2 regions of the Streptomyces sp. NPDC003379 genome follow, and region 1 is predicted to be linked to the other one. Evidence: riboswitches for the same ligand, from Rfam matches in the RefSeq annotation. Region 1 holds a riboswitch; the other holds the start of a gene.

What was found. Region 1 has a riboswitch for cyclic di-AMP ahead of ACWDVB_RS21485 (M23 family metallopeptidase). Riboswitches for the same ligand answer to the same signal wherever they lie in the genome.
Region 2: it holds a riboswitch for cyclic di-AMP, as region 1 does, so the genes downstream of both, ACWDVB_RS02035 (M23 family metallopeptidase) here and ACWDVB_RS21485 (M23 family metallopeptidase) in region 1, are expected to answer to the same signal.

What each region holds. Positions count from the first base shown of each region.
Region 1 is NZ_JBSFRK010000020.1:113,441-119,155, forward strand. It holds gene ACWDVB_RS21470 (glycosyltransferase family 2 protein) at 1-358, shown strand, start outside; tRNA gene ACWDVB_RS21475 (tRNA-Met) at 429-502, shown strand; gene ACWDVB_RS21480 (PP2C family protein-serine/threonine phosphatase) at 666-1,838, shown strand; cyclic di-AMP (ydaO/yuaA leader) riboswitch at 2,091-2,238, shown strand; gene ACWDVB_RS21485 (M23 family metallopeptidase) at 2,250-3,350, shown strand; gene ACWDVB_RS21490 (aldo/keto reductase) at 3,415-4,359, shown strand; gene ACWDVB_RS21495 (PrsW family intramembrane metalloprotease) at 4,374-5,715, opposite strand, start outside.
Region 2 is NZ_JBSFRK010000001.1:492,734-498,448, forward strand. It holds gene ACWDVB_RS02020 (bifunctional acetate--CoA ligase family protein/GNAT family N-acetyltransferase) at 1-858, opposite strand, end outside; gene ACWDVB_RS02025 (HPr family phosphocarrier protein) at 994-1,275, shown strand; gene ACWDVB_RS02030 (GntR family transcriptional regulator) at 1,449-2,135, opposite strand; gene ACWDVB_RS02035 (M23 family metallopeptidase) at 2,347-3,150, opposite strand; cyclic di-AMP (ydaO/yuaA leader) riboswitch at 3,164-3,325, opposite strand; gene ACWDVB_RS02040 (M16 family metallopeptidase) at 3,577-4,962, opposite strand; gene ACWDVB_RS02045 (M16 family metallopeptidase) at 4,959-5,715, opposite strand, start outside.

The DNA of each region.
Region 1 (5,715 bases):
GCACGAGGAGACCGACCTCGCCTGGCGGGCCGTGGACGCCGGCTGGAAGATCCTCTACGAGCCCGCGCTGCTCCTCCAGCACCCCAAGACCTCCCCGGCCCGGCACGCCGTCTACTACCGCAACACCGCCCGCAACCGCGTCTGGCTGGTCCGCCGCCGCCTCCCGCTCCCGCTCATCCCCGTCCACCTCGGCATCTGGACCCTCCTCACCCTCGCCCGCACCCGCTCCCTGCCGGGCCTGCGCGCCTGGGCGGGCGGCTTCGCGGAAGGGATGCGGACCTCCTGCGGCGAGCGCCGGCCCATGCGCTGGCGCACCGTGTGGCGGCTGACGCGGCTGGGGCGCCCGCCGGTGATCTGAGCCGCGTACGCCGTCGGCCCGGTACTGGTTCGCTTCACCCCTCCGGATGACGTAGAGTTGGGTTTACCGACGCGGGGTGGAGCAGCTCGGTAGCTCGCTGGGCTCATAACCCAGAGGTCGCAGGTTCAAATCCTGTCCCCGCTACTGAAGGCCGAGGGCCGGAAGCGTTCATCGCTTCCGGCTCTCGGTGTTTCCCGCCCCCCACTGGGTTCGCTCATCCCCCTCACCCCTCCCGTCCCGTAACCCGCTCGGCCCGCACCAGGTCGCACCCGCCCCCCGCTGCGGGAAGCCTGGGTGCAGCGCGGTGATGGGTCGCGGACTCGGCGGGAGACAAGCGGTGGGGCAGCGTGGAGGAACCGGCGGCAGCGGAACCACCGCGCACGAGCGGGCCTTCGTCCGGGCCCTGCCCGTCCTGCTCCTGGTCGTCGGGGTCGGGTACGACGTCGCGACCCCGGCCGAGTTCACCGCCGCCCCGCTCTTCGCGGCCGCCCCGCTGATCGCCGCCCCCTTCTACTCGCTGCTCAACACCGCCCTGACGGGCGCCGCGGCCTCCGCCGCCGTACTCGTGCTGCACTACGGCAACGCCGTCACCAGCCATGTCGAGGCCATCACCGAACTTTTCACCGTGGTGACCGTCGCCGCCCTCGCGACCGTCATCAACCGCGTCGTCTGCCGCGGCAACGACCGGCTCGCCACCGCCCGCTCCATCGCCGAGGCCACCCAGCGCGCCGTGCTGCCGCAGCCGGACCCCCGGATCGGCGGGCTCGACATCGCGGCGCGGTACGAGGCGGCGCAGGCCGACGCGTTCATCGGCGGCGACCTGTACGCCGTACAGGACACCCCGCACGGTGTGCGGCTCATCGTCGGCGACGTACGCGGGAAGGGCATGGGCGCGGTGGCCGCCGTCGCCGTCGTCATCGGTGCCTTCCGGGAGGCCGCCGAGCAGGAGGCCACCCTGGAGGCGGTGGCGCAGCGCCTGGAGCGGGCGCTGGCGCGCGAGGGCACCCGGCGTGACGGGCTCGATGCCTTCGAGGGGTTCACCACGGCCGTCCTCGCGGAGATCCGGCACGGCGAGGGCGTCGTACGGCTGGTCAACCGGGGGCATCCGGCTCCGCTGCTGCTGCGCGGCGACGGTCGGCTGTGCGTGCTCTCCGGGAGCGACCCCGCGCTGCCGCTCGGCATGGGTGACCTGGGGGTCTGGCCGGACCGGGCGGACGAGTCGGACTTCCCGCCCGGCGCGATGCTGCTCTTCTATACGGACGGCCTCTCGGAGGCACGGGACGCGGCGGGGGAGTTCTACGACCCCGCGACCCGGCTCGGCGGGCGGATCTTCCCCGGCCGCGAGGGACCGCACGCGCTGCTCGCCACGCTCACGCAGGAGGTCCGGCGACACACGGGCGGCGCGGCGACGGACGACATGGCGCTGCTCGCGGTGCGGCGGCCGGCGGGCGGGGACGCGGTGGTCACCGCGCGTGACTGAAATGCAACAGAGGTCGTCGGTGGGGAGCGGACGGAGGGCGGACGGAGAGCGGACGCAGAGCTGACGGAGTGCTAACAGGGGGCGGCAGCGCGCTGACGAGAGGTCAACTCGCCCCGTTTCAGACGCCCGTGTCCCATTAAGTACGGACGGGGAGCGTTAACGATCAACTGGAACGGCTTGGAATACGGCATCCCCTTCTATTAACGTTCGATAACGCAGCGCGGTCGTCCCAGCCGTCACTAGAGATGGCTCCGCGCGCACACGCCTAATCCCGCAAGGGAGCCGGGGAACCACCAAATTGGGGTGAATCGGGCATCTGTGCATCCGTGCCAGATGTTCGTAGGAGACCTTCCTGCTCCGAACCCGTCAGCTAACCCGGTAGGCGAGAAGGAAGGAAAGGAGTGCGCCCCAGTGGCGTCCAACCGGCCTGGCCCCCAAGCGGTGTACGTACCGAACGACGACGAATTCGGTGGGTACGACGAGGAGACCTGGGAGGAATGGAATCCCACTGAGGACTCCGTCCGTCCCGTCCGCGGCAGGCACCGTGTGCACAAGAAGGGCGGCGGCGGGCTCGCCCGCAGCTCCACCGTCCTTGGCGTCGGCGTCATCGCCGCCGTCGGCGCGGGCGGCATCGCCACCGCGCAGGACGGCAAGCCGCCCGTCTCCATCTCGATGCCCGACCTGGGCGCCGTCACGGACTCGCTGCCCGAGGCCGGGTCCCTGCCCGGCGTGGGCTCCCTGATATCCGACGGCGACGCGTCGGACTCCGCGGACCCCACGGGTTCCGAGGCCGTCGCCGAGGCCGCTCCGCTCACCGCCGCCGGTGTCAGCACCGCCGACGCCGAGCAGGGCACCACCGACGCGGGCGAGGCGCTGCGCGCCCGCATCATGCAGCAGGCCGAGAACCAGCAGGACCAGGCGGACGACGCCGTGCGCACCGCGACCGAGCAGGCTGCCGTGAAGCGGGCCGCCGAAGAGGCCGCCGCCCAGCAGAAGCAGGCCGAGCAGAAGGCCGACGCCAAGACGGCCGCCAAGGCCGCCGCCAAGAAGAAGAAGGAGGAGGAGGCCCGCGAGGCCAAGGCCCTGGCCGAGCGCCGCGCCAAGCTCGCGAAGAGCTATGCGATCCCCACCTCCTCGTACACCCTGACCTCGCACTTCGGTGACTCCGGATCCATGTGGTCCTCCGGGCAGCACACCGGTCTGGACTTCGCCGCTCCGACGGGTACCCCGCTCAAGGCCGTGCACACCGGCACCGTCAAGGAGGCCGGCTGGGCGGGCGCGTACGGCTACCGCACCGTCCTGGAGCTGTCGGACGGCACCGAGATCTGGTACTGCCACCAGTCCTCGCTCAACGTCAGCGCCGGGCAGAAGGTCAGCACGGGCGACGTCATCGGCCGCGTCGGCGCGACCGGCAACGTCACCGGGCCGCACCTTCACCTGGAGGTCCACACGCCGGGCGGCGCCACCGTCGACCCGCTGGGCTGGCTCCAGAGCAAGGGCCTCAATCCCTGAGAGAGTTCGGGGGAAGTTCGGGGATTGCCGGAATTCGGTTTCCGGAAGGGACGTTGAGGAACGTATGACTCCTCTTCGTCCCCTCGGCTCATCCGACCTCGAAGTCTTCCCGCTCTCCCTCGGCGGCAACGTCTTCGGCTGGACCGCCGACCGCACCGCGTCCTTCGCCGTCCTCGACGCCTACACCGAAGCGGGCGGCAACTTCATCGACACCGCCGACGCCTACTCGGCCTGGGTGGAAGGCAACAAGGGCGGCGAGTCCGAGACCCTCATCGGCGAGTGGCTGGCCGAGCGCGGCAACCGTTCGGACGTGGTCGTCGCGACGAAGGCCGGCTCCCACCCCGAGTACAAGGGCCTGGCCGCGAGCACCATCAAGGGCGCCGCCGACGCGTCCCTGCGCCGCCTCGGCACCGACTACATCGACCTCTACTACACCCACTTCGACGACCCGTCGGTCCCGGTGGAGGAGATCATCGGGGCGCTCGACGAACTGGTGCGGGCCGGCAAGGTGCGCGCGATCGCCGCCTCCAACATCACCCCCGAGCGGCTCCAGGAGTCGCTCGACTTCTCCGACCGCGAGGGCCTCGCGCGCTACGTGGCACTGCAGCCGCACTACAACCTCGTCTCCCGCGACACCTACGAGGGCCCGCTCCAGGAGATCGCCTCCCGCTCCGGCCTCGCGGCCGTCCCCTACTACGCGCTCGCGTCCGGCTTCCTCACCGGCAAGTACCGCGCGGGCGCGCGCGTCGAGAGCGCGCGCAGCGGACGCGTCGAGGCGTACGTGGGGAGCGAGCGGGGCGACCGTGTCCTTGCCGCGCTCGACGGGATCGCGGCGGCGCGTGGTGTCCAGGTCGCGACCGTGGCGCTCGCCTGGCTGGCGGCACAGCCCACCGTCGCGGCGCCGATCGCCTCCGCGCGCACGGTCGAGCAGCTGCCGGCGCTGCTGGCCGTCGCGGACGTGGAGCTGACCGGGACGGAGCTGGCGGCGCTCACCTCGGCTTCGGCCTAGGACGGGCAGGGCTTTCAGGAGCGGTACGGGTTGTACGTCGGGGCCGGGGCCGGGTAGGGGTAGGGCTGCGGCTGTCCGTACGGGACGGGGGCGTATGGCGCGGGGGCGTACGGGGTCTGCGGGTGGCCGTACCCGGCGTACGCGTACGGCATGGGAGGCAGCGGAGGCAGCGGCATGACCGGGGCCGTCGCGCGGGCCGCGTAGGCCAGGGCGGGGCGGGCCGGTTCGCGGCGCTCCCAGAGCTTGTCGAGCAGCTCACGTTCGCGTACGACGAAGTCGGCGCCCGCCCGGCCCCGGCGCCCCCGGTGGCGCAGGAACGCCAGTGACGTCGCGTACATCTCGTACTCCATGACCGTGCGGGCCGCGGCCTTCCCCCAGGTGTACGAGGCGTAGTCGCGGGCCAGCGCGCGGGCGCGCATCGAGCCGAGCGCGTACGGCTCGGGCGGGGTGAGCCAGCCCGCCGCCGTGTACAGGGGCAGCTCGGCGCGGATGATGCGCAGTTCGCGCTGCCGCGTCCAGATGGCCAGCCAGGTCAGCAGGCCGAAGGAGGGCAGCATGAAGAGCGCGTACACGGTGAAGAACCCGTACTGACCGAAGACCGCGGAGCCGTTCCACAGGGCGTGCACGCCCATCGCGAGCAGCAGCCCGGCGAGCGGGAGCAGCACGCGGCGCAGGTGCTGGCGCTCGGCGGAGAACGCGGCGAGGCCGAAGCCGATGCCGGTCAGGACCGTGAACAGCGGGTGCGCGAACGGCGACATGACCACGCGTACGAAGAACGTCGCCGCCGTCACCGAGGCGAGGCCGCTCTCGCGGCTGAGCTGGTCGGTGACGAAGGCGTTGCCGAGGTAGAGGATGTTCTCGGTGAACGCGAAGCCGGTCGCGGTCACGCCGGCGATCACCACGCCGTCGACGATGCCGGTGAAGTCCCGTCTGCGGAAGAGGAAGACGAGCAGGATGGCGGCGGCCTTCGCGGACTCCTCGACGATCGGCGCGATGACCGTGGCGCCGAGAGTGTCGGCGCTGTGCGGGTCGGCGGTGGCGGTGGCTATCCAGCGGATCGCGAAGCTGTTCGCGACGATCGCGATGAGCGCGGCCGCGCAGGCGCCCCAGGAGAAGGAGAAGAGGAGGTTCCGCCAGGGCCCCGGCGCGACCCGGTCCAGCCAGCGGAACGCGGCGACGAGCAGCGGCACCGGAACCGTCGCGAGGCCGAGCCCGACGAGGAAGCCCTCGGTGCCGGTCTGCTCCCTCACCAGGGCGAGGATCACCAGGCCCGAGAGGGCGAGCAGCGTGACGAGCCCGGCCGCGCGTATCGCGCGCCGCTGCCACCAGCGGGCTCGGCGGAGCTCCCCCGGGGCG
Region 2 (5,715 bases), on a different contig from region 1:
GATCACCGCGAGGTCCACGGGCTCCTCGATGGCCGCCACGGAGCGGTGCGCGGGCACCCCGTCGACCTCGGCGCCTTCGTCGTACGCGCTGTTCACCGCGTACAGGCGGCCGGTGAAGCCCGCCTCCTGGAGGTTGCGCAGCACGCTGCGGCCCACGCCGCCGGAGGTGCGGCCCACGCCGATCACCGCGACCGAACCCGGCGTCAGGAGCCGCTGTACCGAGCGCCCCTCGGCGCGCTGCTCGCGGGCGCGCTGCACGGCGAGCGAGCGGTCGGTCGGCTCCAGGTCGAACTCAAGGCGGACGACGCCGTCTTCGAAGCTGCGCTTCTGCTGGTAGCCCGCGTCCGTGAACACCTTGATCATCTTGGTGTTGGCGGGCAGCACCTCGGCGGCGAAGCGCCGGATGCCGCGCTCCCTGGCGACCGCCGCGATGTGTTCGAGGAGTGTGGAGGCCACGCCCCGGCCCTGGTGGGCGTCCTGCACGAGGAAGGCGACCTCGGCCTCGTCGGCGGGCGCGCTGGCGGCCATGCCGCGCTCGTCGATGCGGTCGTAGCGCACGGTGGCGATGAACTCACCGCCCACCGTGGCCGCGAGACCCACCCGGTCGACCTGGTCGTGGTGCGTGAAGCGGTGCACGTCCTTGGCGGACAGCCGCGGGTAGGGCGCGAAGAAGCGGTAGTACTTCGACTCGTCTGAGACCTGCTCGTAGAAGCTGACCAGGCGGTCCGCGTCCTCGGCCGTGATGGGCCTGATCCGGGCGGTGCCTCCGTCGCGCAGCACCACATCGGCTTCCCAGTGCGACGGGTGGTCGGGCCGGTCCTGCTGATGCCGATCCTGCTGATCCGACGGGGTCTGCATGGGGCCAGGGTACGGGTCGCGGGGCCGCTCGGGCCGGGGCAGGCTGGGAGAGGCCGAAGGCGGCCGACGGAGCACCCGTGACGGCATGAGACAATGGTCTAGACAAGTGTGAGACACCTGGAAGGGCAGCAACACATGGCTGAGCGCCGCGTCAACGTCGGCTGGGCCGAGGGCCTTCACGCCCGACCCGCCTCCATCTTCGTCCGCGCGGCCACGGCCGCCGGCGTCCCCGTGACGATCGCCAAGGCCGACGGCAACCCGGTCAACGCCGCCTCGATGCTCGCGGTGCTCGGCCTGGGCGCCCAGGGCGGCGAGGAGATCGTGCTCGCCTCCGACGCCGAGGGCGCGGACGCCGCCCTCGACCGTCTGGCGAAGCTGGTCGCGGAGGGCCTTGAGGAGCTCCCGGAGACGGTCTGAACCACCACGCAGCACCCTTCGAAGGGCCCACTCCGGAACACAGAGTGGGCCCTTCGTTTTGCCTGCCACTCATCCGGCGAATGCGGCGCCTGAATTCGGGCAGCAAAAATATCCGCCCTGAATTGACTTAGCCAAAGCACCCCTGGCGGCTCTCTTTGTATACGGCGCCCACGTTAATTCGGCAGGCCTGCCGTGTTTACGGCATGTTGCACATTGCTCACACGGCCGACCCGCGATGAATGGCGCAATCGATGCGCGGCCGTCGCCCGGTCCGTGTGCCCCGCGGTGAGCGCCCTGGCCCGTTCCGCGTCCCCGCGGGCGACCGCGTCGACGATCGCCGCGTGCTCGGACCAGGAGGCGACCGGCGCGACCGGGGGCTCGACGACGTACATCCAGGCGATCTTGCGCCGGAGCTGGGTGAGCAGCGTGATCAGCCCGGGGCTGCCGGAGGCCTGGGCGAGCGTCTCGTGGAACCAGCCGCCCAGTGAGCGCAGATCCTCCCCCTGCCCCCTCCTGGAGCGCTCAAGGCCCAGCCTGACGAGGCCCCGCAGGACCTTCAGGTGCGCGTCGGTGCGGCGCTGGGCGGCGCGGGCCGCGGCGAGCGGCTCCAGCAGCATGCGCAGCTCCAGGAGGTCGGCGGCCTCCTGCTCCGTGGGCTCGGCGACGCAGGCGCCCGCGTGCCTGCGCGTGACGACGAAGCCCTCGGCCTCCAGGGTGCGCAGGGCCTCGCGCACGGGAACGCGGGAGACGCCGTAGCGGCGCGCGAGAACCTCCTCGGTGAGCCGGCCGCCCCTTTCGTGGACACCGGCGACAATGTCGTCCCGGATGGCCGTGCACACCGAATGCGCGGGAATACGCATGTCCGGACCTCCGCCTTAATCCCCGCGAAACGCGGTCGACCGACGCTCGTTCGGTGACTCTATTGCAGAGCTTCGGAATTTCCGATGGCGGGCCGGAATCCATGGATATCTTTTGGCCAAAGGCGGGCGGGTGACCAAAGGCACGCGGGCCGGGGAAACGACGAAGGCCCCGGCTCGGGAGAGCCGGGGCCTTCGGTGAGGTGCGAAGGGGTCAGACGTTGACGCCGTGCGAGCGAAGGTACGTGACGGGGTTGATGTCCGAGCCGTACTCCGGGCCGGTGCGGGCCTCGAAGTGGAGGTGAGGGCCACTGGAGTTGCCCGTGGAGCCCGAGAGGCCTATCTGCTGGCCCGGGGTGACCGTCTGACCGACGGTGACGCCGAGGGAGTTCAGGTGGCCGTACTGGGTGTACGTGCCGTCGTTCATCTTGATGACGACGTTGTTGCCGTAGGCGCCGCCCCAGCCGGCCTCGACGACGGTGCCGGAGCCGACCGCGTGGACCGGAGTGCCGGACGCGGCGTGGAAGTCCACGCCGGTGTGGCTGCCGGAGGACCACATGGCACCGCCGGTCTGGTAGCCCGTGGAGACGTACGAGCCGGAGATCGGGGAGACGTAGGTATTGAGGCGCTTGCGCTCGGCCTCGCGGGCGGCGCGCTCCTTGGCCTCGCGCTCCTTCTTGGCCTTCGCCTTGGCGTCGGCCTCGGCCTTGCGCTTGTCCTCGGCGGCCTTCTTCTTGGCGGCCGCTTCGGCCATCTTGGCGGCGGCCGCGTCGTCGGCCGCCTGCCGCTGCGCGGCGGCCTGCGCGTCGATGCTCTCGGCGAGCGAGTCGCCTACGGAGATCGCCTGCGTGAGTCCCATGTGCTCGACGGCCGCGTCGTCGGCGGCGGCCAGCGCCGGAGCGGCCAGGCCTCCGATGACACCGGTCGTGGTGAGCGCGGCGACACCCGCGACGCTCGCGGAGGTGCGGGTGAGGCGGCTGGGACGACGGTGCTTCCCGGTGGCACGGGTGAACGCCATGAAGCGGCTGATCCTTTCCTTCCTTCTCGCCTACCGGGTTAGCTGACGGGTTCGGAGCAGGAAGGTCTCCTACGAGCCCCTCGCCTGACGGCAAGGTGCCCGATTCACCCCAGGGGACATGTGGGTCCCCGGCTCCCCTGGCTCGCGCCGTACGGGGACTCGGCGATGGCTGTCCGGTGCCGCGGATGCGACGTACTGCGTGACGAACAGCCGGATCGAAGCTAAGCGCGCCGACTTTCAATCGACAAACAGATCGCCACTTTTGTTGCGCACGCCACACGGCAGACAGGCAACCTCCATATGAATTCGGACATATGAGGACCCCGGCGGCCGTAACGGTCACCGGGGTCCGATATGTCTTGACTGTCGCTCAGTTCGTCGCTGCTGGCGCCCAGTCCGTCACCGCTGTCGGTGCCCGGTCGGCGCTCAGCCGCTGACCACGCTCACTTCACCGATGCCGAGCGCCCTGACGGGCTCCTCGATCTGCGCGGCGTCGCCGACGAGGATCGTCACCAGGTGGTCCTCCGGGAAGGCGCTCACGACGGCCGCGGTGGCCTCCACGGTGCCGGTCGCGGCCAACCGGCGGTACAGCTGCGCCTGGAAGTCGTCCGGGAGGTTCTGCTCGACCTGGTCGGCGAGCGTGGCCGCCACGGAGGCGGCCATCTCGTACTTGAGCGGGGCCACGCCCACCAGGTTCTGCACCGCCACGTCGCGCTCGGCGTCGGTCAGGCCCTCCGCGGCGAGGGTGCGCAGGACCTTCCAGAGGTCTTCCAGCGCGGGCCCCGTGGAGGCGGTGTCGACCGATCCGCTGATGGCGAGCATCGCGGCGCCCGTACCGTCCGGCGCGGAGCGCAGGACCTGGCTGAACGCGCGTACGCCGTAGGTGTATCCCTTCTCCTCACGCAGGACGCGGTCCAGGCGGGAGGTGAGGGTGCCGCCCAGGCAGTACGTGCCGAGGACCTGGGCGGGCCAGATCCGGTCGTGCCGGTCCGGGCCGACGCGGCCGATCAGCAGCTGCGTCTGCACGGCTCCGGGGCGGTCCACGATGACCACGCGGCCCGTGTCGTCGGCGGTCACCGCGGGCACCGGACGCGGCTCGGCCATGCCGCCCGTCCAGGTGCCGACGGTGTCCGCCAGGACGGCGTCCAGGTCGGTGCCCGTGAGGTCGCCGACGACGACCAGGGTGGCCGTCGCGGGGCGCACGTGTTTCTCGTAGAAGGCGCGCACCGCCGCCGAGTCGATGGCCGCGACCGTCTCCTCGCTGCCCTGGCGGGGGCGGGACATGCGCGAGCTCGCCGGGAACAGCTGCTTGGAGAGCTCCTTGGCGGCGCGGCGCGCCGGGTTGGCGGCCTCGTGCGGGATCTCGTCCAGGCGGTTGCGTACGAGTCGTTCGATCTCGCTGTCCGCGAAGGCGGGGGCGCGCAGGGCGTCGGAGAGCAGACCGAGCGCCTTCGGCAGGCGGGAGACGGGGACTTCGAGGGAGACACGGACACCGGGGTGGTCGGCGTGCGCGTCCATCGTGGCGCCGCAGCGGTCCAGCTCGGCGGCGAACTCCTCGGCGGAGTGCTTGTCGGTGCCCTCGTTGAACGCCCTCGCCATGATCGTGGCGACGCCGTCGAGGCCCTCCGGCTCGGCGTCCAACGGCGCCTCCAGGTGGACCTCCACCGCGACGACCTGCTGGCCGGGGCGGTCGCAGCGCAGCACCGTGAGGCCGTTGGGCAGCGCGCCTCGCTCGGGGGCGGGGAAGGCCCACGGCTTGGCCTGGCCGGGCTCGGGCTGTGGATGGAACTGCATCGTCGCGGCCTCGCTCACTTCGCCGCCTCCTCTTCTTCGATCTCGGCGCCGGCGAGCCCGTCGATGCCGGTCCCGTCGGCGACGGTCTCTTCGATGTCCTCGGCGGCCGTCACGGGCTCGTACACGAGCACCGCGCGGTTGTCGGGGCGCAGGCGGGCCTTCGCCACCTCCTGGACCTCCTGGGCGGTGACGTCGAGGACGCGCCCCACGGCGGTGAGGGCGAGCTGCGGGTCGCCGAACAGGACCGCGTACCGGCACAGTTCGTCGGCGCGGCCCGCGACCGTGCCGAGCCGGTCGAGCCACTCGCGCTCCAGCTGGGCCTGAGCGCGCTCCATCTCCTCCGGAGTGGGGCCCTCCGCGGCGAAGCGGGCGAGCTCCTCGTCGACGGCCGCCTCGATGACCGGCACCTCGACGTCCCCGGAGGTCTTCACGTCCAGCCAGCCCAGCGAGGGGGCACCGGCCAGGCGCAGCAGGCCGAAGCCCGCGGCGACGGCGGTGCGGTCGCGGCGCACGAGCCGGTTGTAGAGCCGGGAGGAGTCGCCGCTGCCGAGGACGGTCAGCGCCAGGTCGGCCGCGTCGCACGCGCGCGTGCCGTCCTCCGGGAGGCGGTAGGCGGCCATCAGGGCGCGGGCCGGCACCTCCTCCTCGACGACCTCGCGGAGCTCCTCGCCGATGCGCTCCGGGAGGGAGCCGTCACGCGGCGGCTGCTTGCCGTCGTGCGAGGGGATCGACCCGAAGTACTTCTCGACCCAGGCGAGCGTCTGCTCCGGG